Regions from separate parts of the Micromonospora inyonensis genome, predicted to be linked through region 1. Evidence: riboswitches for the same ligand, from Rfam matches in the RefSeq annotation. Region 1 holds a riboswitch; each other region holds the start of a gene.

The links. A riboswitch is a leader RNA that binds a small molecule or an ion and turns the genes downstream of it on or off. The one in region 1 is predicted to bind cyclic di-AMP.
Positions count from the first base shown of each region.
Region 2: it holds a riboswitch for cyclic di-AMP, as region 1 does, so the genes downstream of both, GA0074694_RS07130 (C40 family peptidase) here and GA0074694_RS16775 (coiled-coil domain-containing protein) in region 1, are expected to answer to the same signal.
Region 3: it holds a riboswitch for cyclic di-AMP, as region 1 does, so the genes downstream of both, GA0074694_RS09540 (coiled-coil domain-containing protein) here and GA0074694_RS16775 (coiled-coil domain-containing protein) in region 1, are expected to answer to the same signal.
Region 4: it holds a riboswitch for cyclic di-AMP, as region 1 does, so the genes downstream of both, GA0074694_RS28490 (C39 family peptidase) here and GA0074694_RS16775 (coiled-coil domain-containing protein) in region 1, are expected to answer to the same signal.

Region 1 covers NZ_FMHU01000002.1:374,976-382,644, forward strand. The annotation lists gene GA0074694_RS16760 (STAS domain-containing protein) at 124-495, shown strand; gene surE (5'/3'-nucleotidase SurE) at 557-1,396, opposite strand; gene GA0074694_RS16770 (PfkB family carbohydrate kinase) at 1,393-2,379, opposite strand; gene GA0074694_RS16775 (coiled-coil domain-containing protein) at 2,546-3,610, opposite strand; cyclic di-AMP (ydaO/yuaA leader) riboswitch at 3,624-3,755, opposite strand; gene GA0074694_RS16780 (cation diffusion facilitator family transporter) at 3,909-4,823, opposite strand; gene GA0074694_RS16785 (HelD family protein) at 4,959-7,076, opposite strand; gene GA0074694_RS16790 (alpha/beta fold hydrolase) at 7,199-7,669, opposite strand, start outside.
Region 2 covers NZ_FMHU01000001.1:1,575,550-1,583,218, forward strand. The annotation lists gene GA0074694_RS07115 ((Fe-S)-binding protein) at 1-291, shown strand, start outside; partial or broken gene GA0074694_RS07120 (CBS domain-containing protein) at 319-757, shown strand; gene GA0074694_RS07125 (C40 family peptidase) at 886-1,902, shown strand; cyclic di-AMP (ydaO/yuaA leader) riboswitch at 2,126-2,275, shown strand; gene GA0074694_RS07130 (C40 family peptidase) at 2,289-3,329, shown strand; gene dcd (dCTP deaminase) at 3,452-4,030, opposite strand; gene GA0074694_RS07140 (pyridoxamine 5'-phosphate oxidase family protein) at 4,126-4,680, shown strand; gene GA0074694_RS07145 (zinc metalloprotease) at 4,741-5,733, opposite strand; gene GA0074694_RS07150 (CPBP family intramembrane glutamic endopeptidase) at 6,108-6,929, opposite strand; tRNA gene GA0074694_RS07155 (tRNA-Gly) at 7,337-7,410, shown strand; gene GA0074694_RS07160 (hypothetical protein) at 7,649-7,669, shown strand, end outside.
Region 3 covers NZ_FMHU01000001.1:2,082,534-2,090,202, forward strand. The annotation lists gene GA0074694_RS09515 (pyridoxamine 5'-phosphate oxidase family protein) at 1-348, opposite strand, end outside; gene GA0074694_RS09520 (hypothetical protein) at 422-1,207, opposite strand; gene GA0074694_RS09525 (hypothetical protein) at 1,364-1,741, opposite strand; gene GA0074694_RS09530 (helix-turn-helix transcriptional regulator) at 1,924-2,277, opposite strand; gene GA0074694_RS09535 (carbonic anhydrase) at 2,447-3,133, shown strand; gene GA0074694_RS09540 (coiled-coil domain-containing protein) at 3,261-4,271, opposite strand; cyclic di-AMP (ydaO/yuaA leader) riboswitch at 4,276-4,406, opposite strand; gene GA0074694_RS09545 (YibE/F family protein) at 4,573-5,889, opposite strand; gene GA0074694_RS09550 (hypothetical protein) at 6,049-6,288, opposite strand; gene GA0074694_RS33580 (hypothetical protein) at 6,285-6,419, opposite strand; partial or broken gene GA0074694_RS33585 (DivIVA domain-containing protein) at 6,432-6,503, opposite strand; gene GA0074694_RS09560 (hypothetical protein) at 6,630-7,082, opposite strand; gene GA0074694_RS33590 (Scr1 family TA system antitoxin-like transcriptional regulator) at 7,240-7,669, shown strand, end outside; gene GA0074694_RS33595 (DUF5753 domain-containing protein) at 7,658-7,669, shown strand, end outside.
Region 4 covers NZ_FMHU01000002.1:3,200,535-3,208,203, reverse strand. The annotation lists gene GA0074694_RS28505 (acyltransferase family protein) at 1-986, shown strand, start outside; gene GA0074694_RS28500 (hypothetical protein) at 997-1,389, shown strand; gene GA0074694_RS28495 (hypothetical protein) at 1,550-2,323, shown strand; cyclic di-AMP (ydaO/yuaA leader) riboswitch at 2,685-2,823, shown strand; gene GA0074694_RS28490 (C39 family peptidase) at 3,020-3,889, shown strand; gene GA0074694_RS28485 (CDP-glycerol glycerophosphotransferase family protein) at 3,877-5,613, opposite strand; gene GA0074694_RS28480 (bifunctional cytidylyltransferase/SDR family oxidoreductase) at 5,659-7,158, opposite strand; gene GA0074694_RS28475 (ABC transporter ATP-binding protein) at 7,287-7,669, opposite strand, start outside.

The DNA of each region.
Region 1 (7,669 bases):
GTCGCTCCTGATCCGCGAATTACTCACCCCCGGGGGTGGCGACCGAGGCTGTCGGAGGAATACTCTCGGTCGCGGCCCGCGTACTGATGAGGCGCCCGGAGACGGGCGAGTGGAGGTGCTCGCGTGAGCCTGTCGATTGTCAAGTCGGTCCTGACCGGTGGCGTCGTCGAGATCGTCCCGCGCGGTGAGATCGACGTCGACACCGCGTACGAGGTACGCGAAGCCGTTGTCGAGGTGCTCGCCAAGAGTCGCCCGACGCGGATCGAACTCAACATGAGGCTGGTGACCTTCATCGACTCGGTCGGCATCAGCGCGATGGTGGCCGGGTTCCAGACCGCCGAGGTGAGCGGGGTCAAGCTGGTCGTCACCGAGCCCAGCCGGTTCGTCCACCGGCAGCTCTGGGTGACCGGCCTGCTCGGCCTCTTCGGCGCGCCGGAGCCGTACTTCGCCGGTGCCGCCGTCGCGCCCGAGCCCGAGGTGCTGCCCGGCGCCTGACCGGCCCGTCCGCGGACCGTGGCCGGTCCCGCCGCGTCGTGCCCGGGCCGTGGCCGGTGGCTCAGGCCGGTCGCCATTCCTCGCCACTCAGTCCCGACAGGTCCACGTCGGCCACCTCGATGACCGCCCGGATCGCGGTCACGCAGGCGTACTCCTCGGCGAGCCAGAACAGGTCGGTGCCCGGCTGCACCGCCTGTCCCGGCTCCTCCAGCGAGGTGCGGACGAACCCGTGGCCAGCCTCGGCGACCGTCATCTGCACCTGACCGAAGCTGGCCAGGGACGCCCGGCGCACCCCTCGCAGCCGCTCGTACGGCAGGTCCGGGGCGTTGACGTTGAGCACGCTCTCCGCCGGTCCGGCGGTCAGCCGGGGCAGCAGGTCCAGGGCCACCCGGGCAGCCGTGGACCAGTGCCGTTCGGGGTCGCGTACCCGCACGGCGGGGTGCACCGCCGCGCCGCCGCTGCCGGGGGTGACGTCGGCGGCCGAGAGCACGTCCAGGGAGACCGCCATCGCCCGGCAGCCGTTGGCGGCGGCGGTGAACGCCGCGCCCACCGTGCCCGAGTGCAGCACCGCCCGGCCGGCGTTCGCTCCCCGGTTGACGCCGGAGAGGACCACCGTCGGGGGTGGTCCGAACGCGCCGTGCACGGCGATCAGGACGATGAAGCCGGGGGAGCCGCCGACCCCGTACACCGGCACGTCCGGCAGTTCCGGCAGCGGATGGGCCCGGACCACCACGTGCCCTTCGCGCTCCAGCGCGGTCATCGAGGCACTGGTGCCGCTCGCCTCCTCCAGCGGAGCCGCGACCACCACGTCCAGCCCCCGCGCGACCGCCGCCTGGGCGAGCCGTGCCAGTCCCGGCGCGGCCACGCCGTCGTCGTTGGTGACCAGCACGCGCGGGCTCATCGTCCGGCCGCCCGGTCGGCCAGTTCCTCCGGGGTGGTCCGTTCCTGTGGGCGGTTGCCCGCCGGGACCAGCCGCACCCGGTCCACCAGCCCGGCGATCGAGTCGAGACGCCCGGTGCCCAGGCCGTGCCGGGTGACGTTCAGCGCCCCGGCCGCCGCGCCGGTGCGGATCGCGGTCCGGATGTCGCCCTCGCGGGCGATGACGGCGGCCACCCCGGCGGTCATCGAGTCGCCCGCGCCACGCGGGTCGGCCGCCTCCAACCGGGGCATGACGACCTCGAGGACCTCCCCGTCGACCAGGGCGAACGCCGGCTGCTCGGCCCGGCTCACCACCACCGTCTCGGCCCCGGCCGCATGGAGGTCGTACATGGCGCGGGTCAGCTCGTCCTCGTCCGCCGAGCGGGCCCGTCCGTCGCGGAGCAGCTCCTCGTGGCTGACCTTGAGGAAGAACAACCCGCTGGCGAGCACCGCGTCGAGGTGCTCGCCGGAGAGATCGGCGACCACCCGGCCACCGTTCGCGCCGAGGTCGGCGGCGAACCGGCGGTAGAGGTCGGGCGGGACGAGGGACGGCTCGCCGGGCCCGCTGAGCACGCTGACCGGCGCGCGTAGCCCTTCACCGAGCGCCAGGTTGTACAGCTCGTCCAGCTCGTGCCGGCGGAGCGGATGGCCGGGGACGTCGGCGACCTCCTGCCGGGCACCGTTGCGGCGGTCGTGCACGTATCCGCCGCTGGCGGTGTCCCGCAGCACCCGCTTCAGCCGCACCCCCTCGGTGATCAGCAGCGGTTCCAGCACCTGGCCGATCTCGCCACCGAGGCTGGCGCAGAGCACCACGGGCACCCCGAGCGACATGATCATCCGGGCCTGCCAGACCCCCTGCCCGCCCGGGTGCAGGTGGAGTTCGGTCTCGTCGCTCGGCTGGTCGATGGTGACCGTCAGCACGGGTGCCGGCGCGAAGACCATCACGTACCCGTCGGGACCGTCCATGGTGCCCGCCTCTCGTCCGCTCGCGCGGCCCGGGTTCCCCGCCCGGTGTCGCTCATGCGACCCCTTTCAGGGGGTTGTGGAGGACGGTGTCCGGGTCGTCCCGCCGGGGCGGTACGGCACGCGGCCCGCCACCCCCGGGTGGGGACGACGGGCCGCGCCGGGTGGCTCAGTAGACCGACAGGTGGACGTGGTTGGTGTGGTCGCTCGACGGATCGCCGCCCGCCCCGCTGTACGACTTCCACCCGCTGCTGGGCAGCCAGATCTGCCGGTACCAGATGACGTAGAGCACCCCGAGCCGGCTGGCGTTGTTCTTGAAGTACGCCGCCAGGTTGTCGCCGTACGTCTTGTCGCCGCCGGTGGCGTCGCCGCCGAAGCCGCTCTTCTGTGCGGCGAAGTCGCAGGCCCGCCCCTTGGGGTGCTCACCCGAACCGCCGGGGCGGTAGCAGGAGACGTACCGGGTGAAGCCGGCGGCCTTGGCCTGGTTGAGCGCGTGCAGCGTACGCGGGGTGATGCAGCCGTCGGCGGGCGTCGGGTCGTTGACGCTGCACGACTCGGGTGGCCAGGACCCGTCGGGGTTGCGCGGCGCCGGCTTCGCGGTGGCGGACCGGCTCGAGTCGCTGCCCCCGCTGGGGCGGGTGGCCGCCGTCTTCCGGTTGGCGACCACCAGGGCCTGCTCGGCCTGCTGCTTGCGCTTCTCCATCACCGCGACCTGCTTGCGCTGCTCGGTGATCTCCCGGTTCAGTGCCGTCTTCGCCCGGTTGGCCTGTTCCCGGGTGGTCAGCAGGCCACGTAGCTCGCGGTCCTCGTTGGCGGCCACCGCGTCCAGCGCGGCGACCCGGTCCATGAAGTTGTCCGGCGAGTCGCTGGCCAGCAGGGCCGAGGCCGGTCCGAGCCGGCCGGTCCGGTACGCCAGCCCGGCGATCACGCCGACCTTCTGGTCCCGGACCGCCAGGTCCTTCTCGATGGTGGTGAGCTGTTCGTTGATCTTCTGCTGGCGGGCGACCGACGTCGCGAGCGCGTCCTTCGCGTCGAGCCAGCCCTTGCTGGCCGCCTCGAGTTGGGCGCGCAGGGCGGGGGTGCCTCCCTCGGGGTCGTCGCCGGGGGCCTTGGCCGCCAGCGGAGGCGCCGCCGCGGCGGGGACCACGGCGACCGGCGTGGCCGCGACCCCGAGGGCGAGCGTCGCGGCGATCAGGGCCGCCATCCGGGCGGCGGTACGTCGTACGGGTGCCACTACTGGCATGCACATGTCCTTCCGTCAGCCGCCGACCGGGTTAGCTGACGGGTTCGGGACGGAAGATCCCTACCGCTCACGCGGATGCACCCCAAGGACGTGGTTCCCCGGCTCGCCGTCATCGGCGATTAGGCGGCGGTCACCGCAGGCGCCGGAGGGCGCCGCCTGGCGTTGACCGGATCCGAGACTACCGAAGCCGGTGTCCCAGGGGCAGCGTTGGCCACACCACTCCCAGGAATCTCCACCGGCATATCCGACATAGCCGGACAATACACGCCGAGATTTAAGTTTGCCCTAATTACCACTCGACCCGGTCGCAGACGCCGGGCGACTGACCGGGCTCGAGCTGGAGGGTGGCGTGCTCGATGTGGAAGTCCTCGTGCAGCGCCGTCCGCGCGGCGGCGAGCACGGTGCCGATCTCGGCCGCCGGGTCCGTGGTCAAATGGGCCGAGACGACCTCCATCCCCGAGGTGAGCGTCCAGAGGTGCAGGTCGTGCACCTCGACCACGCCGGGGACGGCGCCCAGCCGGTCGCGCACCGCGCCCACCTGAAGGTGCTCCGGCGCGGCCTGGACCAGGATGCGCAGCGCCGCCCGGCCCAGCCGCCAGGTGCGCGGCAGGATGAAGACCCCGATCGCCACCGCGACCAGCGGGTCGGCCCACCACCAGTCGGTCAGCGCGATGACCACCGCAGCGGTGATCACGCCGACGGAGCCGAGCAGGTCGCCCAGCACCTCCAGGTAGGCGCCGCGCAGGTTGATGCTCTCCTTCGCGCCCTCGCGCAGCAGCCCGAAGGCGACCAGGTTCGCCAGCAGGCCGAGCACCGCCACCACCAGCATCGGACCGGTGGTCACCTCCGGCGGGTCGCCGAACCGGCGGACCGCCTCGACGAGCACGTAGACCGCGACCCCGGAGAGGAGGACGGCGTTGGCCAGCGCGGCGAGCACCTCCAGCCGGTAGAGGCCGAAGGTGTGCTGCGGATCCCGGCCGGCCCGTCGGGCGGCGGTGATCGCCGCCAGCGCCATGCCGATGCCGAGCACGTCGGTGAACATGTGGCCGGCGTCGGAGAGCAGGGCCAGCGACCCGGTGCCGAGCGCGGTCACCGCCTCGACCGCCATCAGGGCGGCGAGCAGCCCGAACGCCGCCCAGAGGCGGCCGGTGTGTCGCTGTGCGGCGTGTGCGATCCCGCCGTGGTGGTCATGACCTGCGCCCACGCCCCCACCCTCCGTTCCCCGTTCGGCCCGGACCCAATGTATGTTCACATCGCTATGTATGCAAGTAAGGGCGGGTCGCCCGCCCGGAACGGAAGCGGCGGGGGAGGGGCAGCCGGCCGGGGCGGGGCGGACGGGTCAGTCGACCGGATCGATGGTGGTGAGCCGCTGGGTGGCCCGGGAGAGCGCCACGTAGAGGGTCCGAACGCCGGAACCCGGCTCCGCCCGGATCTCGCCCGGCGCGACCAGTGCCACCCCGTCGTACTCCATGCCCTTGGCCTGGAGGCTGGTCACCACCTGGAGGCGCGGCGAGTCCAGGTGGGCCAGCCAGCCGGCGACCTCGTCCCGGCGGGGCACCGGCGTGATCACGCCCACCGTCCCGGCCACCTGGGCCAGCAGCGCGGTGACCGCCTCGACCGTCCGCGCCGGCAGTTGCGCCATCGGCACGGTCAGCGCCACCGGGTGCACGCCGGTGGACCGGACCGCCGTCGGCAGCGGGAGGTCCGGGTGGATGGTGCGGATCTCGGCCGCCGCCACCGCGAAGATCTCCGCCGAGTTCCGGTAGTTCGTCGTCAGGGCGAACTCGTGCCGCTTACGCCGGCCGAGCGCCTGGTCGCGGGCCCGGGCCAGCTCCTCGGGGTCGCCGGTCCAGGCGGTCTGCGCCGGGTCGCCGACCACCGTCCAGGACGCCAGCCGGCCCCGCCGGCCGAGCATCCGCCACTGCATCGGCGACACGTCCTGTGCCTCGTCGACCACCACGTGCGCGTAGTCGCGGTAGTCGGCCGGGCGTTCCCGCGCCGCCGCCCGCTGGGCGCGCTGCCGGTCGGTGAAGGTGCTCAGCTCCCGGACCCCGCCGGCGAGCTGGAACGGGTCGCGCCGACGGCGGGCCGGCTTCATCGGCTGGCCGAGCAGCGCGTCCAGCTCGTCGAGGAGGGCGATGTCGGCGATGGTCAGCCCGTCGCGGTCCAGCGTCCGCCAGGCCGCCGTCAGCGCGCGGATCTCCGCGCCGGAGAGGATCCCCCCGGCGTACGACCGCAGCCGATCCGGCCGGGCCAGCCACCCGAGCACGTGGCGCGGGTGCAGGCGCGGCCACCACGCCTTGAGGAACTCCCGGAACTCCGTCCGGTCGGCCAGCTCGTCCTCGAAGGCCCGCTGCTCGGGCAGGCCGGGTACGCCCAGCCGGCGGACCTGCGCCCAGAGCGCGGCGAAGATCCCGTCGAAGCCGGCCCGGCGCACCTCGTTGCGGCGGGCGCCCCGGGGCAGCGCCCGGGTGCGGATCGCGTCCAGCTCAGGCCGGGTCAGCCGGAGCAGCTGCCCCCGGTAGAGCAGGCGCAGCTCGTCCGGACCGTCGGGGACCGCGTCCCGGACCGCGCGCTCCAGCACCCGGCGCATCCGTAGCGAGCCCTTGACCGCCGCCACCTCCGGCGGGTCGGAGCGGATGGCGGACATGCCGGGGAAGAGGGAACCGAGGGAATGCAGGGTGGCCGTCTCCTCGCCGAGGGACGGCAGCACCGAGGCGATGTACTCGACGAAGACCGCCGACGGGCCGACCACCAGGATGCCGCCCCCGGCGTACCGGCTGCGGTCGGAGTAGAGCAGGTACGCCGCCCGGTGCAGGGCCACCGCCGTCTTGCCGGTGCCCGGTCCGCCCGAGACGATCGTGACGCCCGAGCCGGGGGAGCGGATCGCCTCGTCCTGCTCACGCTGGATGGTGGCGACGATGTCCCGCATCCCGCGCCCGGTGGCCCGGGAGAGGGTGGCCAGCAGCGCGCCGTCGCCGACCACCGGCATCTCCGGCGGGGCCGCCGCCGGGTCGAGCAGGTCGTCCTCGATGCGGGTCACCCGCTCGCCCGAGGACCCGATGGTGCGGCGGCGGACCACGCCCAGCGGCTGCGCCGGCGTGGCCTGGTAGAACGCCGCCGCGGCGGGGGCGCGCCAGTCCACCACCAGGGTTTCGGCGTTCTCGCCGCGCACCCCGAGTCGTCCCACGTGCAGCACCGAACGGTCCCGCAGGTCGAGCCGGCCGAAGACCAGCCCCTCGTGTTCGGCGTCGAGCGCGTACCGGCGCTGGGCGGCGTGGAAGACCATCGCGTCCCGCTCGACCAGCGCCCCGAAGTTGCCCACCCGGGCCAGGCGGTAGCCGTCGCGTTCGGCTCGGGCGGCCGACCGCCGCAGCTCGGCCAGCCGGGCGTACACCCGGTCGAGATGCCGTTGCTCGGCGGCCATCTCCTGCGCGAGGGTGCTCTGGTCGGTCACGCACGGGCTCCTGTGCTGTCGGTGGCGGACGGCGCGGACCCGCGCCAACCTGACCCGGCCGAGGGTACGGGCCGTGGCTCGACCGGCGGTCGGGCATCCCGATCCCGACGTGATAAGTCCCGTTATGCCCCTTTGGATGCGGTGGCGTCGGGGGTGGCGAGCGCCTGCCGGAGCACGGTGACGATCGCCGCGGTGACCTCGTCCGGGCGCTCCATCATCAGCATGTGGCCGGCACCGGGGCAGACGGTCAGCTCGGTGGTCGGCAGCACCTGTGCGATCGACTCCGCGCACGGTGGCGGGGTGAGCCGGTCCCGGTCGCCGACCAGCGCCGCGGCCGGCACGTCCCCCAGCTCGGCGAGGGTGTCCAGGCGGTGCTGCGTCCCGATCGAGGCCCGGAAGCCGCCGATCGAGCGGAGCGACGCGCGCGCCACCGCCGAGGTGACCAGCCGGATGTCGGTCGGGTCGCACCGGTCGCCGAAGAGCAGCCAGCGCAGGGACGGCCGCAGGGCGCGCAGCAGCGCCCGGGGTGGCCGCCACGAGCCGCACCGGGCGAGAACTCCGGCCCCGGTGGTCTCGGCCAGCCGGATCAGCCG
Region 2 (7,669 bases), on a different contig from region 1:
CCGCGCAACAGCGAGCGCTCCTTCTGCTGCGGTGCCGGTGGGGCGCGGATGTGGATGGAGGAGCGGATCGGTAAGCGGATCAACGTGGACCGCGTCGAGGAGGCGATGTCCACCGGCGCGAAGACCATCGCGGTCGGTTGCCCGTTCTGCTCGACGATGCTGAACGACGGGGTCAACGGCAAGGGGGCCGGGGAGCAGGTCGAGGTCGTCGACGTGGCGAGCGTGCTGCTCCGCTCGGTGAGGCCGGAGCAGAACCGCGACGGCCAGCAGGCCGAGCCGGTCGCCGGCTGAGCCGAGACCGTTCGCGGGTCCACGGCACACGCCCGGATCACCGGGGCGCTCGCCCTGCACGCCCGTACCGCCACCGACGTTTTCAGCCGTGGTCCACGTGACCACCGTCACCGAGGACGTCTCACCGGCCTCTCTGGAGGTGCTGGCCACCCGTACCGGACGGTCGCGCTTCCCGGTGGTGCAGCGCCGGCGGGTGCGCGGCTTCGTGCACGTCAAGGACGTGCTCGGGTACGTCGGCGCGAGCCGCCGTGCCCCGGTGCCCGCCGAGGTGTACCGGCCGCTGGCCGTGGTGCCGCTGGACCGTACCCTGGCCGACCTGCTGCTCTCGATGCGCCGCGAGGGACGGCACATGGTGCTGGTCAGCGACGGACGGCGACCGCTCGGTGTGGTGACCCTCGACGATGTCCTGGCCGCCATCGTCGGCGGAATCGGTACGAAGGGTGCCCGCGTGGTCGCCGGAGCATGAAACGAGACCCCCTCGCCTTGATATCGCCCCGCGGCTTCCCTAATGTGGGGCACCGGCCGCTGTGGATCGTCTGCCCCGCCATCCTCTCCCTCGCGGGGCGCCCGGTGGTCTGGTCGCCAAAGGAGTTCGTGCCGGTGGCAACCCTGCCCCCTCAGCGTCACGCACCGGATCGACTCCCCACTCGTCCGGGTGGGCTCCGTCGGTTCGTTCGTACCCTGGTCACCCTGTCCGCCGCCGTCGTGGTCGGCACCGGACTGCTCGCTGCTCCCGCGCACGCCGCGCCCACTCCCGAGGAGATCGAGGCGCAGATCGACAAGCAGTGGGAGCAGCTGGAGCCCACGATCGAGAAGTACAACGAGGTCCGCAGCCAGCTCAAGGTCAACGTGAAGAAGTCGGCCGACCTGGAGAAGAAGATCCAGCCGCTCGCGCTGCAGAGCGACGTGGCCATGAACCGGATCGGCGCCCTGGCCTCCCGGCACTACATGACCGGCCCATCGCAGGAGATCGGCGCGCTGCTGGTCAGCGCGAAGCCGGGCACCCTGGCGGAGCAGATGGGCATGCTCGACCGACTCGCCGCCCACCAGCGCAAGGAGCTCCAGGGCGTGCTGGCGATCCAGGCGAGGTACGAAGCCGAGAAGCAGAAGCTCGACGCCCTCATCACCAGCCAGACCCAGCAGGAGAAGGACCTGGCGGCGAAGAAGATCAAGATCGATACGGAGATCAAGCGGCTCCGGGCGTCCATGCCGAAAACTGCGGTCAGCGCCCCCGGCTGCCCGCTGATCAAGGGCGTTGTCAGCAGCAAGGCCAACACCGCCATCAGGACCGCCTGCGCCCAGGTCGGTGACCCGTACGTCTGGGGCGCCACCGGGCCCAACTCGTTCGACTGCTCCGGGCTCACGCAGTACGCCTACCAGGCCGCAGGCATCCACCTGACCCACTTCACCGGCGCGCAGTGGCGCGAGACCAAGTCGATCAGCCGCTCCGAGGCCCGCCCCGGTGACCTGGTCTTCTTCTTCAGCGACCTGCATCACGTCGGGCTCTACCTGGGCAACGGCATCATGGTGCACGCCCCCCGGGCCGGTAAGCCGGTGCAGGTGGCCAGCATCAACCACATGCCGGTCGCGGGCTTCCGCCGCCCGTACTGACCGATCCATCCTGACGACGGGGGTCCCCGGCCAGTGGCCGAGGACCCCCGTCGCGATGGGCCAACGAACGGCACCCACAGTGGTTACTGTCGGAAATCGGCAGGTGGCACTCCCGCGAAGCGTGTTGCGGATCGACGACGGCCGTCCCTAGTCTCGGCACTTGCCGAGCCGGTGACAGGTCCGCCATTCGGAGGCGGCGACGGCTCGACACCGCCGAGTCGCACGACGCACGTCGCCACAACGAGAAACGTCACCACAGCAGAGCGAGCCGGGGAACCACCAGCACCATCGGGGTGAATCCGTACGCCAGGTAGGGCGCTCCCTTCCCGCCCGAACCCGTCAGCTAACCCGGTAGGCGGTCAACGGAAGAAGGAGTACGGAGCCCGGTGGCACACCATGCCCCGCGGCCACCGTCCGCCCGGTCGGCCACGGCTGCCCGGACGACGGCTGCGCCGCGTCCATGCTGGTCCCGCTTCACCACCGTCATCACCGTCCTCGCCGGAGCCGCCGTCCTCGTGACGGGCGGTGCCGGCGCGGCCCGCGCCGAACCCTCGGTAGCCGAGATCGAACGCCAGATCGACCGGGAGTGGAACGCCCTCGAGCCGGTCATCGAACAGCACAACGCCACCCGGCAGGCGCTCGCCGCCAAACGGCGGCAGGCGGCGGCCCTCACCGCCCGGATCGAGCCGCTGCGACGCCAGATCGACCAGGCGATGAGCAAGGTCGGCGGGCTCGCGGTGCGGGCGTACAAGGGGGAGAACGCTTCCGCCCTGAACGCCATGCTGGCCAACCCGTCGCCAGCCACCGTCGTCCACCAGCTCGAACTGCTCGACCAGTTCGCCCGCCGGCAGCAGGACGACATCCGGCACGTGGTCGGGTTGCGAGACCAGCTCAGCGCCCGCAAAGCGCCGCTCGACCGGCTGATCGCACAGCTCGGTCAGGCCGAACGCCAACTGGACGCCAAGCGGCGGCAGATCGACGCTGACATCGCCCGCCTGCAGAAAATGCGCCTGAAGGCGTACGGTGACGGTGGTGGCACCAGCCTGCGCCCCGCCCCCTGCCCTGCCGTCTACCCGGGCGGCGCCGCCGGCCGGGCCGTCGGCTTCGCCTGCGCCCAGATCGGCAAGCCCTACGTCTGGGGGGCCGAGGGGCCGAACGCGTACGACTGTTCCGGGCTCACCCTCGCCGCCTGGGCGCGGGCCGGGGTCAGACTGCCGCACAACGCCGCCCAGCAGCGGCGGGCGACCGCCCCGGTGAGCCGGAACGAGCTACGCCCCGGCGACCTCGTCTTCTACTACGCCGACCTGCACCACGTCGGCATGTACGTCGGCAACGGCTGGCTGGTGCACGCCTCCCGGGCCGGCGCGCCGGTGAAGATGAAGCGCGTCGACGACGGCCCGGTGCACAGTTACGGTCGGCCGGGCTGAGGTGGTAGCAGGGGACCCCTGTTACCGCTTTTTGTGTAGCAGGGGTCCCCTGCAGGCACCTGACGAAGCGGAGCGAACACCATCGCCAGCACCGGACCGAGGGGTGGCGGGGGGCGCGACGTTCAGCGGGTGGGCCAGGTACGCCAGTTCCGCCAGGCCCGGCTCGGGGTGGGCCCACGCTGCCCCTGGTAGCGCGAGCCGTAGACGGCGGAGCCGTACGGATGCTCGGCCGGCGAGGAGAGCCGGAAGATGCAGAGCTGACCGACCTTCATGCCGGGCCAGAGGGTGATCGGCAGATTGGCCACGTTGGAGAGTTCCAACGTCACGTGACCGGAGAAGCCCGGGTCGATGAAACCGGCGGTGGAGTGGGTCAGCAGGCCGAGCCGGCCCAGGCTCGACTTGCCCTCCAACCGGCCCGCGAGTTGGTCGCCGAGCGAGATGACCTCCAGCGTGGAGGCGAGCACGAACTCGCCGGGGTGCAGCACGAAGGGCTCCCCCTCGGGGACCTCCACCAGCGAGGTGAGGTCGTCCTGCTGCCGCGCCGGGTCGATGTGGGTGTAGAGGTGGTTGTTGAAGACCCGGAAGAGCCGGTCCAGGCGTACGTCGATGCTGGAGGGCTGCACCAGACTCGCCTCGAACGGTTCCAGCGCCAGCGTGCCAGCCTTGATCTCGCTGACGAGGTCGCGGTCGGAGAGCAGCATCGCACCACCATAGCGAGGACCATCGGCCCCACGATCCGGCGGGTGACCAGCGCGTCGGGCTGCGTTTTCGTACGCGTGTTCGATAGGATGTCGGTATGGCTTCCTGGTCCGAGTTCGCCGCCGACGAGCCCCGCCTCGCCGACGCGATCCGCCTTCTCATGCAGCAGTACGGCCCGGGCTTCGGCTACCTGGCCACGGTCCGGGCCGACGGTGGCCCCCGGGTCCATCCGGTCTCCCCGGTCATCACCGACGAGGGGCTCTTCTGCTTCGTCATCGACTCGCCCAAGCGCCGCGACCTGGAGCGCGACGGGCGGTACGCGCTGCACTCGTTCCCGCCGGAGGAGAGCGACGACGAGGCGTACGTGGCCGGACACGCCCGTCCGGTCACCGACCACGCCCGGGTGGCCCGGCTGGCGGAGAACTTCCGGGCCGAGCCCCGGGCGGACTGGCGGCTGTTCGAGTTCACCGTCGACGTGGCCATGCTCGCCCGGCGCGATCACGTCGGGGTGGAGGCTCCCGGTGCGCGGCAGGGCGGCCCGGCGGTGCAGGTCTGGCTGGATCCCCGGGCGAGTGACACTTCGGCGGCCGGTCAGCCGGCCGTACCGGGACGGACCGGGCGACGACGGGCCGCGCACCGGGCCGCGGCCTGAGCCCGGACACGCCGATGCCGGCTCCGCGGGACGGAGCCGGCATCGGGTGCGTCGGGCACGTCAGGCGGCGCGGTACGCGTTCCACGCGGTCAGCATGCGGCTGGCCTGCCCCGGGGTGAACTGGTACATGCACGAGTCGTACGTGTAGTCCATGAAGTTGGTGATCGGGTCCAGGCCGGCGGTGGAGCAGGTGTCCCGGCCGGTCGGGCATTCGAACGCCGGCGACGCCTCCGCCGGCGTGTCCGAGACACTGTCGCCCGAGCTGGCGCAGCCGCCCTGGAAGGTGTGGTACAGGTTCAGCCAGTGGCCCACCTCGTGGGTGCCGGTGTCGCCCTGGTTGTAGTTGGTGGCGGTACCGCCCGGCAGTGACTCGCTCAGCACGACGACGCCGTCCATGCTGCTGAGCCGACGGGTCGGGAAGGTCGCCCAGCCGAGCAGGTCGTCGCTGAGCTCACCCAGATAGATGTTCAGGGTGTCCTTGCCGCCCTCGCGGAGCGAGGTCTTCATCGAGCGCTCGGCCGAGGAGCCCTGCACGATCGGGTACCACGACGGGTTGGTCACCCGGTTGATCTTCTGGAGCTGGAAGGCGAACGCGGTGGCCGTACCGCCGGTCGCGCCGCTGAAGGACTGGTTCAGCACGCTGATCTGGGAGCTGACCATCGAGTCCGGGATGTTACCCCCGGCCCGGGTGCTGTCCCGCTGGATCACGTGTACCACGACCGGGATCGTGATCGAGGCCGTCGCCGCCGGACCCTGCTTCAGGTCGGTCCGCTTGGCCCGTGCGGCCAGCGCGGCGGCCAGGTCGGCCTCGCGCTCACGGACCTGCGTCGCGGTCAGCTCGTTCGGCTCGTGCTTGGCGACGCCACCGGCCTTGATCTTTGCGTCGGAGTGGGTGTCGGCCGGCTCGGCGCAGGCCTCGTCCGCGTGGCCCGGGTGGCCCGCGTGAGCCGCCGCAGGGGCGACGCCGACCGCCGCCGTGCTGAGCAGCAGGGCGAGGGTCGTGGTTGCGACTCCGGCCACACGCCGGGTCAGCAGGTTGGGACGAAGTCCCATGTGTCCACCTCTTTCTGCCGGCGTGACGTGGGGTCTGTCACACCGCGGCTGAGAACGTGTGGCAGAGGTTACAGCTGATAGACACATTTGAGAATGGCCATCTGTTGCCGCGCGGTAACGGTTTGGCGCGTCCGGTCGGTGAAGCCTTCAGCGTCACGCCGTGGGCCTTTTGAAGACAACGAACGGATCCCCACCGATGCAGTGCAGGGCGCGGGCATCCCCTGAGGGTGGTGGCCGAGAGGGTGTCGGCGTCCGTCCATGTTGGCCAATACCGGCGGAGGCCGGAAGTGCCCCGTCTGGGACGGCGAGCAGGGCCAGCCACGGCCGGCGGTTGTGGGTGCGACCGCCTCCGCCGGCCCGGCCCGCAGCGACGGTCAGCTCGCCTGATGGACTGGCCCTTCGCCGTGGACCGGGCGTTGTGCGGATGCCGGGTCGGGGGCCGACGGCCGGCCACCGAGCAACGGCGGTGGGGTGCCGTGGCGGGTCGAACGCAAGCCAGCGACGAGCAGTATGACGGCGGCGGTCATGACGCCGGTGGTCACCACCGCCGCCACCAGGCCCTGCGCGGCCGGGGTCGCGGACGCCAGGTTGTACCCCGCGTGCCAGCAGGCTGCGGCGATGACGCTGCCGCCGGCCCGGTTGTAGACGTAGGCGAGCACGAGCGCACCCGCCGCCATGCCGAGGAAGAACCCGACCAGGGTGACGAGGTCGAAGCCGCGGAAACTCTCCAGGATCACGAAGAGCGGCGCGTGCCACCCCGCCCATACCAGCGCGGTCAGCAGAGCGGCCCGGGTCGGCCCGAACCGCCGTTGGAGCCGCTCTTGGAGGAACCCGAGCCAGCCAGCCTCCTCGCCGAGCCCGTTGACCAGGACCAGCGCGGCGAGGACCGGCAGTGCCCCAGCAGCCGTGCCGCTGATCGCGAACAGAGCTCCGCCGGCGGGCCAGTCGCTCCCGGCGATTCGCTGGCCGAGCAGGACCGCTGCGAGCAGGATGAGCGGACTGAGGACCAGCAGCACGGTCCGCCAGCCTCCCCGCCAGAGCAGCAGGCGGTGGCCGTAGCGGCGCAGGGCCGGTCCACCTCCGATGGCCGCCGTGATGGCGAGGGCCGCCAGCAGCGGCCGAGCAGCCCCGGCAGGTGCGTCGGCCACGCGTCGCCGGGGCGGACCACGCCGCCGCGCAGCGCGATCGGCAGCCACCAACTCCACGACAGCAGGTAGGCCAGCACGACGAAACAGCCGATCGGCCTTTGCCGCGCAAGCCGTCGCAGGTACCCGGTCATAGCTGCATCCGACCAGGCCATCGACGGGTGTGACAGGGCCGGAAGTCCCGGCAGCCAGGGACCGTCGTAGCTTCCAGTGAACAACCGCTGCTGAGGCGTTGCTCAAGGCCGTTCTTCAGACGTGGCGATCGTCGGACCTGATGTCGGGCGTGTCGATGATCGGCGGACAGCGAAGTCTTCGGTAGGTGGCTCTCTCAGCCCGCCCGGTCCCGTTCGCGTGAAGCGGCCGTGCGACTTCCCCGCAGCTTCGGTCGGAGGGAGGGCGGGTAAAGGAGGGGTACCTTGGTGCGGACGGCGAGCCGCTCAGGTACAGTGGTGCCGCCTGCGGGTGTAGTTCAATGGCAGAACATCAGCTTCCCAAGCTGACAGTGCGGGTTCGATTCCCGTCACCCGCTCCACCACGAGGCCCCAGCTCAGGACACGTTTCCTGGGCGGGCCTCGGTCGTTGCTGCGGCTTCCGGCGCGCGCGTGCCCGCTGCGTGTCCGATCCTGGCTCTAGCTTTTTTCCTGGTCGACCGGTTCGAGGCCGGGCCGGAGCCATCATCGGCCCACCCCGGTGCGGTGAATGCGGTGGTGCCGCTGGTCGATCCGTCGGTACCGTTCGGCCTCACGAGGATTCCGAGTGGTGAGGTCGACATGAGCAGCGGTGACGGCACG
Region 3 (7,669 bases), on a different contig from region 1:
GTACCGCTCGGTGTAGCGGCGTTCCGCCTCGGCCACGGCCGGGGCGTCGGTGCGGACCACCGCCCGGCCCTCGATGGAGAGCCAGCGCCGGCCGTCGACCTGGCACACCGCCACCGGTGTCCCCGCCGGCCCGGCGGCGGCGATGTGACGGGCCTTGTGGGACGTTCCCGATGTGATCACCCGGGCCAGGCCGGCCTCCGGGTCGAAGGTCACCCCCACCGGTACGACGTGCGGAGTGCCGTCGGGGCGCAACGTGGTCAGCGTCGCGAGGTGCCGTTCCCGGCAGAACGCGGCGACCCGCTCGTCGTGCGGGTCCAGATGGTGCCCGCCCCCGGTGCGCTGCCGCATGTCGTCCCCTGTCTGCCGGTCACCGCGATCATGGCACGATCGTCCGGGCCCGGGGCGGATGTCCGGTCCGTGGTCAGGCGACGGCGGCGCGACCCTGGTGGAACTCCGCCCGGACCGGGCGGTTCCCGGCGAGCGTCGGCTGCTCGGTCCCCGGCAGGGGGAGTACGTCGGAGGTCTCGGGCCTCCGGCCGGTGGCGGCGTACGCCTCCTCCCGCAGACTGCGGGCGGACGCGGCGGCCAGCTCCGCGTCGTGCCACGCCGCCCGTTCCCGCTCGGCGGCGGCGCGGTGCCGGGCGAGCAGGTGGTCCCGGGCGGCCCGCCGCAGCACCAGCTCCTGCTCGACCGGGTGCCGTCGGGGGTCCCATCCGTTGCGGTGTGCGATGGCGTCGTCGAGCTGCTCCTTCGACAGCTCCTGACGCCCGTGCGCGGCCAGCGCGGCCTGGTGCAGGTAGCGCTCCCGGTCGGCGTACTCGGCCGGGGTCTGTGGCGTACGCGGCAGGGGCAGGGCCGCGGCGGCGTCCAGGCGGCGCAGCGCCGCCTCGGCGTCCTGGCACGACTGCCAGGCCGCCTCGACCGCCTCCTGGGCGGCGAGCCATTCGGCCCGCCGGCGCTCGGCGGTCACCGTGGCCCGCTCGGCGGCGACCGCCACCTCCTCGGTGTAGCGGTCGAGGTCCTGTCGTTCCCGGGCCACCTCCAGATGGGGAGGGAGGACGGCCTGTCGGATCCGGCTGGCCGCGCGGAACCAGTCCGGGCGGACGAGCAGGGTGGCGACGGCGGCCACGACCACGCCGAGGAGGGCCAGCCAGATGACGGCGGCGCGGGGCACGTCGATCAGGACGGAGGAGAGGACGGTCTGCATCACCAGCACCTCGTGACGGGACGGACGGGACAGGACTCGACGGGTGCCCGGTCCGGACGGGCACGGGGGCGCGAGCGCCTCGGGAGTCCCCGCCCACGGCGGACGTCGACCGGCGGAGGACAGGAACGTCCGGGGCGGTCGGTCGCGGGCGGTCGGTCAGGTCCGGGGCGGTGCGCGTCGGCCCGGGAGCCGCTGCCCCGGGTCGGCGGCCGGCGGCGGAAGCAGGGTGCCCACCCGGGGGGCGGTGCCCAGATCGTCGATCGGGCAAACCGGCGGCTGTCCGGTGTCGCACCGGTCCCCGACGGGGCGGGACGACACCGGGGCGCTGACCGGCCGGACGGTCGGTTGCGGGACGACGGCGACCGGGACCGGCCGGAGCTGGGGCGCGGACGCCAGCGGCGCCTCGGCCGGGGCGCCGGTCGTCCCGCCGAAGGTCAGCGTCAGGACCAGGGCGGTCAGTGCCAGGCGGGTGAGGACGCGCAGGGCGCGCAGCATCGTCGGCCGGAGCGGGCGGACGAAGGCGGGCGGCTGCACCGTTCCAACCTATCGGTCGGACCGCCCGGTCGCCCGTCGGCGACCGTGGTGTGACCGGATCCACCGCCCGTCCCCGGACGCGTCGCCGCTGTTCGAGCCGGGGACGCGGCCCGCCCGCCACGTCCGGCGCGCCGTGCGGAGCATCGCTCCACAGCGGACGGTTGAGAGCCGACCGGGCGGTCTCAGGATGCGGAGGAGGGGGCGGGGGTCGGCTCCTCGTCGCCCGGTTCGGCGAAGAGCGCGAGCAGGGCTCCGACGTGCTGGTACGCCTCGGCGGGGTGCCGGAACCGCCCGGCGGGGTTCACCGTGTACTCGTTGCGTCGACCGACCCGGGTGCGTCGGAGGTACCCGCCGGCCTCCAGGTCGGCCACGATCGCCTGCGCGGCCCGTTCGGTGACGCCCACCTCGTCGGCGACGTCTCGAAGCCGGGCCGTGGGGTTGCGGGCGATGGCGAGCAGTACGTGTGCGTGGTTCGTGAGGAAGGTCCAGTTGCGCTGGCTCCCGTTCTCACGCTGAGTCGTCGCCATGACCGTCATGTTATGACCTTCGTTTCGCATTCACCGCCGCGCCCTCCGGTGTCAACACCTGAAACGCATATCACGTATCCCTTGACGTGGTTTGCGCTCCGTGTGACCGTGGTGGCGAGCCGTGTCCGCCCTCGTCATGCGTCCGTGCGGGCCGGCCCGGAGAAGGGGTGGGGAAGTCATGACCGTTCCTGCTATGCAGCAGCCTCCGACGAGTCCCGCGCAGGCGCTGGACGAGCTGCTTGCGGGCAACCGGCGTTTCGTCGCCGGCAGCCCGCTGCATCCCAACCAGGACGCCGGTCACCGAACCGCGGTCGCCGACGGGCAGCATCCCTTCGCGGTCCTGGTCGGCTGCTCCGACTCCCGCCTCGCCGCCGAGATCATCTTCGACCGGGGCCTCGGGGACCTCTTCGTCGTCCGGACCGCCGGGCACACCGTCGGGGCCGAGGTGCTCGGCAGCGTCGAGTACGCGATCACCGTCCTGGAGACCCCACTGGTGGTCGTCCTCGGCCACGACTCCTGCGGCGCCGTGCAGGCCGCCCGGGAGGCCGACGGCACCGGGGCGACGCCCTCCGGCTACCTGGGGGCGGTCGTCGGCGCGGTGGTGCCGAGCCTCCGCCGGGCCGCCAGGGAGGGCGTCGACGACATTGACGGGATCGTCGACATCCACATCGACCACACCATCGAACTGCTGCTGGAGCGCTCGGTGACCCTGAATCGGGCGGTGCGGGACGGGCGGTGCGCGGTGGTCGGCATGTCGTACCGCCTGGCTGCCGGCGAGGTGCGGATGGTCCGCGCGATGCCCGCCAGCGAGGACGTCACCCTCGTCGCCGGCCCGGCCGCCTTCACGGCCCCCTCCGGCAGCTGACCTCCGCCCGGCCGGCGGTGCGGGTGGCCGGCGGCCCTGGTGGCCCACCGGCGTCGACCCGGTCACGCGAACAGGCCCCGCTCTCCCGGATGTGTGGAGGCGGGGCCCGTGTTCGTTCGGCTCGGGGTCAGAGCATGGACACGTGTACGTGGTCGGTGTGGTCGGAGGGGCCGCTGTACGACTTCCAGCCGGTCGCCGGGAACCAGATCTGCTTGTTCCAGATCACGTAGTAGATGCCGAGTTGGTCGGCGTTACGCACCAGGAACGCGGTGAGGTTGTTGCCGTACATCCGCTCCGCCTTGGTGTCCCAGCTACTGAACCCCGACTTCTGGAGCGACCAGTCGCAGGCCCGCCCCTTCGGGTGCTCGTACGGCCCGCCCGGTCGGTAACACCCGACGAACAGGTTGAAGCCGGCCCGCTTGACCTCCCTGTACATGTGCAGGGTGCGTGGGGTGATGCAACCGCCGGTGGTCGGGTCGTCCTCGGTGCAGCCCAGCGGGCGCCAGTTGCCGTTGCTGTCCCGCCCGGGGCCGGGCCGGGCGATCGGGGAGGTGGCGTCCACCAGGCCACCGGTCAACCCGACGCCGCCGACGAGGGCGAGTGACCGCTCCGCCTCGCGCTGGCGCTTCTTCAGGATGTCGGCCTGCCTCCGTTCCTCCAGCACCTCGGCGTCGAGCGCCTTCTTGGCCCGTTCCGCCTGCTCCTTGGCGGCGGCGACGGCGGCGACCTTCTTGTTGTTGACCATGTTCATCTCGTCCAGCGCGCCGGCCCGCCTGACGAACGAGTCGGGCGTGTCGCTGTCCAGCAGCATGGAGGTGGGGCCGACCCGGCCGGTCATGTAGGACCGCACCGCGATCTTGGCCACCTGCGGGGTGAGCGCCTTCAACTCGTTCCGGGTCCGCTCGACCTCCAAGGCGAGGGCGAGCTGACGGTCCGTCGAGGCCCTCAGCTTGGCCTGGGCCTGGGTGTAGCTGCGGTTCGCCTCCTCGATGACCTCGTTGAGGAGCTTGGGCTGTTCTCCGTCGTGCCCCGACGGGCTCGACGGCTCAGCCAGCGCCGGCGCGGGCCCGGCGGCCACGGCGAGGGCGGCGAGCACGGCCACGACAGGTTTCAGCCAGCGGCGTAGGGGTGCCGTCACAGTTTTCCCTTCCGTCGACCGCCGACCGGGTTAGCTGACGGGTTCGGGGCGGAAGTGGCCCCTACCGCTGACGCGGATGCACCCCATGAACCTGGTTCCCCGGTTCGCCGGTGGGCGATTAGGCGGTGGCCCCGCTGGCGCCGGTGCGCGCCTTCGGCGGTAACCGGCAGCGAGGTTACCTGACGGCGGGCATGGGGTTCTACGCCCGGATCCCGACCAAAAGCGTTATTTCCCTATTGTTCTCCGTCGCTCCTGTCACATTTGTCAAGATCAGGCCGGATGGCGGTGACGTTATGGAGTGTCACCAGGTCGGATCCGTGTTCGCCGGGCGGCCCGGAGCGGGTGCGGAATCGGTCGCTCCGGTGGCGGCCCGGGGGCCGCTCAGCGCGGCGAGGGCCTCGTCCCGCTCGCCGGCGGGCCGGGGCAGCCGGCGGGTCGGCGTACCACCCCGGCCGGCGGTGGTCACCAGGGCGGCCAGGCCGGTGGTGATCGGTACGGCGGCGATCAGGCCGAGCGTCGCGACGATGCTGCGGACGATCTCCTGGGCGAGGAACTCGCTGGTGACGATCTCGCTGACTCCGCGCGCGTCGGCGGTCAGCAACAGCAGCAGGGGCAGCGAGGCGCCCGCGTACGCGAGCACGATCGTGTTGACCGTCGAGGCGATGTGCGCCCGGCCGACCCGGGTGGCCGCCCGGTAGAGCTGGAGCCGGGTGAGACCGGGGTTGGCGTGGGCCAGTTCGGTGACCGTGGCCGCCTGGGTGACCGTGACGTCGTCCAGGACGCCCAGGGAGCCGATGATGATCCCGGCCAGGAGCAACCCGTGCAGGTCCACGTCGGCCTGGAACATCGACAGGGTGGTGGCGTCCTCGGAGCCGTACCCGGTGAGGTGGGTGAACGCGGTCGCCAGGCTGCCGAGCAGGCCGGTGAGCACCAGGCTGGCCAGGGTGCCGAGGACGGCGACGGAGGTCTGCGCGGTGACCCCGTGGGTGAGGTACAGCACCACGAACATGATCAGCGCGGCGCCGGTGACCGCCACCGGCAGTGGAGCCTGCCCGGCGCTGATGCCGGGCAGGACGAAGGTGAGCAGGATGGCGAAGCTGGCCGCCAGCCCGCCGAGCGCGGCCAGGCCGCGCCACCGGCCGAACGCGACGATGGCGACGGCGAACGCCAGGGCCAGCCAGATCAGCGGCTTGCCCCGCTGGTGGGCGGCGATGCTGTAGGCGCTGACTGTCGGGTCGGCCGGGTCGGTGAGCACCACCAGGACGATCTCGTCGCCGACCTCCACCGAGGGCGACCCCGGCCCGGCGGGCAGCGCCGTCTCGACCTGTTGCCCGGCGTCCGGCCCGGTGTCGACGGTCACCGTGGCGGTCCCGCACGGCCCCTCCGTCGTCCCCTCCGGGGTCTCCGGGGCAGGTGGGCAGGGTTCGGTCACCACCCGCGTCACCGTGCCGTGGTAGCGGGGCGCGTCCTCGCCGCCGCCGACCGACGGCGTGTCCCGGGGCCAGAGCACCAGCGCCGCGACCAGGGTCACCAGGAAGAGCGGGACCACGGTCGCGATCAGGACACGCCGTACGCGCGGCGGCGCGGCGGCGGTGGGACGGCTGTGGTCGTGGCCCATGCTTCTCCCAACGGTCCTGGCGTGGCGGGTGCCCTGGCCGGACCATTCTGCCGGGTCCGAAGCGGCAGCTCGCAGGCTGTTCGGCGGCCCGGCCCGGGTCCGCTCGGTGGGAAGTTCGTCGGCACGCTGTGGAGCTGCCCCGTCCATGCGCCCGCCGGGTCACCGGCACCTCCCGTCGTGCCCGATCGGCAGCACACACCGCCGTCCGGCGCCCAGCCGCGCGTCACACCAGATCCGGGTACGCCGCGACTGGTCGTCCTCCGCGCTGACGGTGGCCTCCCCGAAGTCCAGTTCCGGCACGTGCCCGAGGGAGTCGCGCAGCGCGACCACGAGGGCGACGGCGTACGCCCGGCTGGGCAGTGTCAGCGGCAGGTGCAGGACCCAACGGCTCAACGTCACCACCGCCCGTGCCGAGGGCCGGAGTCCGCCGGCCGGCGCTGGGTGTACTCGGACTGCCAGCGGCGCAGCGCCTGACGAATCCGGTCGCCGTCGGCCTCCACGGCCCGGATGTGCCGGTGCAGCCGCTCCACCTCCCCGGCGACCCGGTCGAGATGGGAGCGGACCTGGTCCGGTGCGAGTCCGCGCCAGCACCGGTCGAATTCAACGCTCCGGATCTGGTGCGGCCCGAGCCGCTTGCCGTCAGGTAGATCACGGCCGTCGACCTCTCCCTGCCGGGTCCGCCGCGTTCGCGGGAAACTGCGCCGCGAGCGCGGCGACGGTCTCCCGCAGGGCGGCGGCGGTCAGTTCGAGCTGCCCGGCGGCCCGTGCTCATTCCCCGGTCGCCGCCTCGACGGTCGGGCCGTCCTCCCCGGCGGCCCGGAGCTGTTCCCCGGCAGCCGCTCCGCCTCGTCGGCCAGGTCCAGCGCGTGATCGGCACCCCGCTGCGCCGCGCGCAGAGCGGGATTCGTCGCCCCGACCCGCACCCGTTCCAGCAGGACGACGGCCGCGCCGACCGCGACGTACGCCTCCCGCAACTCGTCGGCCACCCCGGACACCGCCCAGGCGGCACTGGCCACCGGCACGTTTCTGACCTGCGGGTACGCGGGCGGCACCGGCGCGACGGCCGGCTCGACCGGCACCGACAGGTACCGGTCCGGGCAGGGCCAGGCGCAGCCGCAGCCACAGCGCCGCCAGGCCGTACGCCAGTCGCGGCGGTGACGCGGAGCGAGCGGGACGGAATGGTGTCGGGGCACGGGACCTCCCTCTTTCGGCATTTCGACGATGTCGTGGTGACCGTGGGTGTACAGCGTGCCCGCCTCGCCCCAGGATTCCGAACACTCCGCTTTGTCATGACGACCGTGGGTGACCGTCTCGGGCTGGGTGGGGGTACGGCGACGTGGACCGAGGAGAGTGGAGAAACATGTGGGAATCTCGCCGTCCGAGTTCCTGTTGCGCGAGCTGCGTCGGCGGCGGATGGCCGCCGGACTGACCCAGGACGCGCTGGGTGAGCGGGTGCACTACTCGAACACGCACGTCAGCGCGATCGAGACCGGCGTCAAGCCGCCCAAGCCGGAGTACCTCAAGGCCGTGGACGAAGCCCTGGAGACCGGCGGAATCCTGCTCAGCCTCTGGGAAGACCTGGTGAAAGACGCGGGCACGCCGGTCTGGTTGCGGGAGTGGATCGAGTACGAGCGCGAAGCTGTCATTCTGTGCTGGTACGAGCCCGCGTATGTCCCAGGGTTGCTCCAGACCGAGGCGTATGCCCGAGCGGCGTTGTCGAACGGCTGGCTGTCAGCCGAAGACGTTGATCAGCGAGTGGAGTTCCCGCATGGGTCGCCAG
Region 4 (7,669 bases), 2.8 Mb from region 1:
TGGCCAAGATCTACCCGAACCACGTGCTGATGTGGGCGGTGGCGCTGCTGGTCGGGCTCTGGTTCGCCGACCCGGTCAACCCCTCGGCGGCGGTGCAGAACCTGCTGCTCGTGCAGGCCTGGAACCCCACCCCGGGCTACTTCTACAGCGTCAACACGGTGAGCTGGTCGCTCTCCTGCGAGCTGTTCTTCTACTTCTGCCTGCCCTTCGTCCTGCCGGCGCTGCGCCGGGCGTCGTCGTGGATGCTCTGGACCGTCGTGGTCGCGGTACCGCTGGTGATCCTCGCTCTCTGGCCGGGCCAGCTCCTGGTGCCCGAGGAGAGCCGCTGGTGGTTCACCCAGATCTTCCCGCTGGTGCGGTCCACCGAGTTCTGGATGGGCGTCGCCGCGGCCGAGCTGATGCGGCGCGGCCACTGGCGCGGTCCCGCCCTGCCGCTGGCCAGCCTGGTCTTCGTGGTCACCTGGGCGGTGGCCGGTGAGTGGATCCGCGCGGAACTCTGGGCGGCGCTGCTGTCGGCCGCGTACATCCTGGTGATCACCGCGGCGGCCCGGGCCGACGTGCGGGGCCTGCCCTCGCCGTGGCGATCCCGGCCGCTGGTCTGGCTCGGCGAGGTGTCCTTCGCCTTCTACCTGGTGCACGTCTTCGTGATGGTCACCATCCTCCGGCTCACCGGTGACTACGGCGTGGGCTTCACCGGCTGGACGGGGCCGCTGGTGGCGGTCGGCTTCCTGCTGCTGAACCTGCTGCTGGCCTGGCTGCTCTACCGGTGGGTGGAGACCCCGATGATGCGCCTGCTCGCTCCCAGCCGGAAGCGTCCCGCCCCGGCCGGGGATCCGTCCGCGACCGGGGACCGGGCGGCCGTGACGCCCCGGCAGCGGGCCGCCGACGGCGTCGACCGGTGCGGACACGCCGTGGCCCCGGCCGGTGACCAGGCCGCGGATTCCGGCACGGCTGGCATCGATGCGGGTACCCGACGTTCGGGGTAACATGCTCTGCGTGTCTTCCGTCGTGCTCGACTGCCATCGGTGGCGGTCGGTGCGCCGGGCGTTCCGGGTGTTCACCAGCCTCGCCGTGGCGGTCGCCCTCGCGCTGAGCGGCGGCGCCCTCGCCGGGGGCCTCCCCGCTGGCGGTGTGCCAGTCCTCGCCGAGAGAAGCCTCTCCGTGGGACGGCTGCCCGCCCTGGTCGGGTCGTACCCCGCCCACGGGGTCACGACTGACGGGGTCGAGCCGGACGCCCGCGACGAGGCGGGCACGCCCTCCGGCACCGGCCCGGCCGTCGGCGCACCGGTCGTGGTGGCCGCGTCCCGGGCGGTCGGCCGGCCCCCGGTCCGGCCGCTGGTCGGCACCGACGCCGGTGCGGCCGGCTCCCGGGCACCACCGCCCCGCTGATCTGTCCGCTCCGGGTGTCCCGTCCCCGGGGCCCGAGCTGATCCGACGAACCTCACCCCGCACCCGCCGACGGCCCACCGGTGGCTGCGACGATGGTCGCGCCCGCACCCGAGGCGTCCGTGCGGCCCCCACCCGCTCCGTGTTCCGTGAGGTGCCGACGATGGACATCGTTCTCTACGAGTTCCTGGTGGACGTGCCCCGGGCGGCCGCCATCTGGTCCGCCCTGCTCGTGCTCGCCCTGACCGTGCTCACCGTCCTGGTGGCACGCCCCGAGCGGGAACGGGAGGGGGTGCTGCCCCCACCCGCCCCGGCCCCGGCCGCTGGCGACCCCGTCGTTCGCGACCCGGCCGACCTGCGCCGGTACGCCGAAGAGGTGGCCGTTGCCGCGGCCGGGGCCGCGCACACCGCCCGCCGCCGTCGGACGGAGTGGCTGACCGCGCAGGAACGGGTCGACCAGGCCTGGCGGGCGTACGACGAGGCGGAGACGGCTGCCCGTCGCTTCGCCGGGGCCACCGCCCTGCCGGCACCCCGGACGCCCCGCACCCCGGCCGAGTACGTCGCCCGCGAGCGGTTCCTGCACCGGTCCGCGATGGCCGCGTACTGGCGGGGGGACCTGTCGGTGCGGGCGCTCAGCGACGTGTTCGCCCGCCGCAACGGGTGGGACCCCCGTCTGCACCCGGTCGTGCAGGAGGCGGTCCTGTCCCGGGTGCTGCGCGACCTACGGCGGGTGGAGTACCGGACGGCGGCCGAGCGGGAGCGGGCGGCCTGGCAGCGAGCCGAGGTGGCCGCCAGGGCGGCGCGGTCCCTGGCGGAGGAGGCGTCCCTCGCCGCGGAGCGCCTCCGGGCGGGCACCTCGACGGTCGTCGCCGCGTCCCGACGGGTGCCCGGCGCGGTCCGTCCCGCTGCCCGGTGGCGGCCGGCGCGGGTGGGCTGACGCCCTGACCGGTCCCGTCCCCCGGGCCGCTGCGGGGTCCCTGTGGCACTTCGGGGTCACCGCAGTCGGCGGCGTGACCGGATCGTGACGTGACCCGGGCCACGTCCTGCCGTGCGGCACCTTCGACCCCGGTCGTCCCGTTCTGCGCCCGGTGCGGCGGCCCGGTTGTGCCGACCCGTGGCGGTAACCGCCTCGACGATGACGGGTAGACGGCTCGTCCCATTCAGCGTCGTCAGCCCGGAAACGCGCTCGAATTCCGGGTATGAGGGGTCGTTCGGCCTGTTCACGAGGGTTGGCAGCGGATCAAGGTATCAGTAGTGTCGGCCCGTCTGGTGCGGTCGTAGGTCGCAAAGGGCGACACCGTGCCGGCCCGCTTAATCGTGCTCGACGAGCCGGGGACCCACGTACGTCCGGGGTGAATCCGCGGGGCCGACCCGCGGTAGGGCGATCTTCCCGCCCGAATCCGTCAGCTAACCCGGTAGGCGGTATCGGAAGGAGTAGTCCGTGCTGTACACCCCCGTTTCCCGGTTCCTCCACGGTGCCCAGGTGCCGCCGGCCGGCCGTCCGCGTCGCCGGCACTGACTCCGGCGTCCGTCCTCAGGCGCTGTCCGAGCGGGCACCCTCCGCGACCCGTCGATCCCGCGTGCGGTCCGTCCGCGCGCCGATGAGGTGCGCCGCTCTCCACCCCTGCCTTCCGTGGAGGAATCCGTGAAGTACCCGGTCCCGCGACCGTTCACCCTGTTCCGAACCCGCCGGTCCTACCAGGTGACCGCCTCGGCGGCGGTGCTGGTGGTGGCGTCCACCGCCGGCGTCCTGCTCGTCGACACCGACACACCGGTACGCCGGGACGACACCGTGGCCACGGCGGCCGAGCCGGACCGGTCGACCGCCGCCTCCCGGCACCGCGACCGCGCCAGTGCGTCCCCGGCCAACCCGTCCGCCGTCGCCACCACCCCACCGGCCGCCGCGGCGACTCCGGCCACCCGCTCCGCCTCGCCCGCCGCCACCCGCTCGCCGGACCCGGACCTGACGACCAGCCCCACCCCGCCGAAGCCGCCCGCGTCGAAGGTGCTCGACATCCAGTACCAGGAGCAGACCACCTTCTACTACTGCGGTCCGGCCGCCACCCGGATCGCGCTCACCGCCCGGGACGTCGTTCGCAGCCAGGACGACCTCGCCCGGCGGCTGCACACCACCGAGGCCGGCACCAACTCCGCCGAGGACACCACCCGGGTCCTCAACGACCTCGTCGGCCGGGACGTCTACCGGACCCGGACGATCCCTGGTGGCGCGGCCACCCCGGCCCAGATGGACCGGCTCCAGGCCGACGTGGTGCGGGCCGTCGGCAGCGGGTACGCCGTCGTGGTGAACATCGCCGGTTCCGCCACCGACGTGGCGGGGGGATGGCATTCCTACCCCGGCGGGCACTACCTGACGGTGGTCGGTTACCGGGACAACGGTCGTACTGTCAAGATCGCGGACCCGGCGAACGCCGCCGCCGGCTCGTACTGGATGACCAGCATCAGCCTGGCGCACTGGGCCGCCACCCGCGGCTACTCCGCCTGAGCCCTTGCGCGGGGAACAGCCGCCGCTGTGGTAGGAGGGGACCCCTGCTCCTCAAAATGCGGTAACAGGGGGCCCCTCCTACCACCTGAAGGCGTGAGGTGCGCCCGGGCGGCGGACAGGAACCCCTCGGCGTACGACTCGACCGGGAAGTCGCCCAGGTAGTGGGTGCGCATCGCCCAGCGGGCCTCGGCCAGCGGGTCGGTGCCGAGCAGCCGCTCCAGGACGTCGTCGACGTCGGCCAGGTCCCGGCGCAGCACGTAGCCGGAGCGGGCCAGCGGGAAGCGCTCGGTGAACGCGTCGCCGTCGGCGCCCATGTCGGTCACCGCGTACGGCTTGCCCGAGTAGAGGTAGTCGGAGATGACCCCGGAGACGTCGGAGATCAGCGCGTCGGAGCGGTTCACGCAGTCGACCAGACTCATCGCCCGACTGGCTTCGGTGCCCCAGACGTGCTGCCGGCCGGTGCGGGAGCGGTCCGCCGCGAGCACCTCCTCCACCCGGGCGAGCTGCCGGGCCGACTTTGGGTTCTGCGCGGTGTACGGGTGGGCCCGCAGGATCACCGTCGCGCCCCGGGCCAGCAGCCGCCCGACCAGCGCCTCGGCCACCGACAGCGAGCAGTAGTCGGCGTCCGCGTGGTGCCCGGTCCAGGTGGGCGTGTAGAGCACGGTCGGCTGGGCCGGCATCGGCACCGGCGGCTGGCGTACCCCGATCGCCTCCACCTGGGGACGGCCGACGACGACGAACTTCTCCGCCGGGATCTGCACCCCGGCGCGGGCGTACCGCTCGATCGCCGCCTGCCCGGCCACGAAGTTCCGGTCGAAGATCGCCGAGACCGGGTTGGCGCTCGGGGCCTTGTCGCTGTCGCCGTGGTGGATCTGGATGTGGGTGAGCTGGGTGAAGCGGATGCAGTGGGCGTTCTTCGCGCCGTGGTTGACGTAGAACGCCACCCGCAGGCTGGGCACCAGCGCCTCGTCGATCGCCTTCAGCGTCGGGCAGTACACCACCGGCGCGCGGGTCGCCGCCGCGATCGGGGCCAGGAACTCCGGCTCGCGCAGCAGCACCAGGAACGGCCGGCCGATCCGCTCCAGGTACGGCAGCCACATGGTGACCTGGTACTCCGAGCCGGGCGGGGCGGAGAAGTAGAGCAGGAACTCCGGCTGGTGCCGGGCCAGTGCGCGGGCCACCGGGCTGGCCGCCGTCGACGGGCGGAACCGCCGCCGGGCCAGACGCAGCCCGACCACCCCGGCGAGGCCGCCGACGAGCAGGCTGACCAGCAGGGCGTACCAGGTGGGCAGGGCGAGCAGCGCGCCGAAGGCGACCGCGCCGAGCAGCACCGGGATCGCCGTGCCGACGTGGGCGGTGGTCAGCCCGTGGCGTACCGGCAGGTTGGCGGTGCGGATCTCCAGGCCACCGGCCTCCCGCAGCGGCCCGTCGAGCAGCACCAGCGCCAGCACCACCAGCGCGGTGGCCACCAGGGCGGGGTCGAAGCCGGCGTCGAGGCGGCGGGCGTACCCGATCAGGATGCCGGCGGCGACCAGGACCGACTCGCCCGCGACGTCCGCGCCCGGACGGACCCGCCGCTCCCACACCCCGGCGGCGAGCGCGGCGACCGCGAGCAGCAGTCCGGGCAGGGTCGCCCCGGTGAGCGCGATCAGGAGGAAGGCCAGGACCGCCAGGCCCACGGTGAGACACCGGGCGAGCAGTTTCCGGACCAGGGTGCCACGCATCTCGCTGACTCTCCTGCCTGTGGCGTGGGAAGTGGGGGCGCGGGTTCAGCGACCCGACGGCGCGGCGGCGGGAGCCGGCCCGGCTTGGGCCGGCACCACCGGTTCGTCGGCCGAGCGGCGGACGTCGATCACCTGGCCGGTGAGGTCGGACAGGAGCACGTCCAGCGAGGCCCGGGCCACCGTCGCCGCGGCGAGCAGGGTGCCTTCCGGCTCCGCGCCGAACGCGCGGGTGCGCATCGGGGTGGCGGTGCGCTCCGGGTTGACGCAGTTCACCCGGACGCCGAACTCGGCCCACTCGTCGGCGAGGGCCTGGGTGAGGTTGACCAGCGCCGCCTTGGTCGCCGAGTAGAGCGCGTACCGGGCCCGGCCCCGGGTGTACGAGCTGGAGGTGTAGAGCAGCAACTGCCCCCGGGTCTGGCGCAGGTACGGCAGCGCGTGCCGGGCGACGGTCACCGGCCCGACGAAGTTCACCCGGAGGAGCCGGTCGATGGTCGCCTCGTCCATCTCGGCCAGGGCGCCCTTCTCCAGGATCCCGGCGGTCACCACCACGTGGTCGATCCGGCCGGTGGCCTCGAACGCGGTGCGCAGCGCGGCCTGCACGTCGGTGTCCCGTTCGACATGGGTGCCGGTGGCGGAGCGGCTGACCGGGAAGACCTGCGCGCCGTAGCGGCGGGCCAGCTCGGCCAGCTCGTGGCCGATGCCGTAGCTGCCGCCGAAGATCACCATCGTCCGGCCGGTCAGCTCCTCGGTGTACCGCTGCTCGTCCACCGGACGGGGGGCCCGCGCCGCGGCGAGCTGGAAGAGCTTGTCCACCAGGTGCACGTCGACCGGGTGGGTGACCTTGATGTTCTCGTCCGCGCCGTCGATCACCTTGATCGGCACCTCGGGGAGGTAGCGCAGCACCACGCCGCAGTCGTCGGTGGCGGCGAAGTGCGGGTCGTCGGCGGCCCGCCGGTACGCCTCGCGGATGGTGCCGGAGCGGAACGCCTGCGGGGTCTGCCCGCGCCGCAGCCGGGCGCGCACCGGGATGCCGGTGATGCAGTCGTCGTCGCCGACCTCGACGATGGTGTCCGCCGAGGGGATCGCGACGTCCACCGCCTGGTACGTCCAGAGCGCGTTCACGCACTCCCGGACGATCCGCCCGCTGAGCAGGGGGCGGACCGCGTCGTGGAAGAGGATGTTGCAGTCGTCCGGGCCGATCGCGTCCAGCGCCAGGCGGGTGGTGTCGCTGCGCGTCCCGCCGCCGGGGAGGACCTGGCGGACCTTGCGGAAGCCGGCCGCCTCGACGATGCCCCGGGCGTCGTCGACGTAGCCGGGGGCCATCAGCACGAGGATGTCGTCGATCTCGGGGGCCGCCTCGAAGACCGCGATGGTGTGTTCGATGATCGGCTTACCGGCGATCTTGACCAGCTGCTTCGGGATGCCCAGCCCGACCCGGGAACCCGTTCCGCCGGCCAGTACCACCGCCACCGTCCGCGAGGGGCGCCACGGAGCCGGGGCGGCCTCCGTACCGGTGCCGGCTCCGTCGGGGTGGTCCTGCGTCATCGTGATCCTCACTGATCCACGTGCCGTCGTCCGTGCCCGACTCCTCGGGCGGGCACGCGGTACGACCTTAGCTCCGCCGTCGCACGCGCCTGCCCCCCGGTGTTCACCGGGGGGCAGGCCGTCGCACGCTACTTCTTCATGAACTCGTTGTACGCCGCGATGACCTGGTCGGTCGGCCCGTCCATCCGGATCAGGCCGGACTCCAGCCAGATCGACCGCTCGCAGGTGTCGCGGATGGTGCCGATGGCGTGGCTGACCAGGAAGACCGTGCCCGCCTCGGCGCGCAGCTCCCGGACCCGCTGCTCACTGCGCCGGCGGAACCGGGCGTCACCGGTGGCCAGAGCCTCGTCGATGAGCAGCACGTCGTGCTTCTTCGCGGCGGCGATGGAGAACCGCAGCCGGGCCGCCATGCCGGAGGAGTAGGTCCGCATCGGCAGGGAGCCGAAGTCGCCGCGCTCGTTGATCCCGGAGAACTCGATGATCTGCGGGGTCAGTCGACGGACCTGTGCCG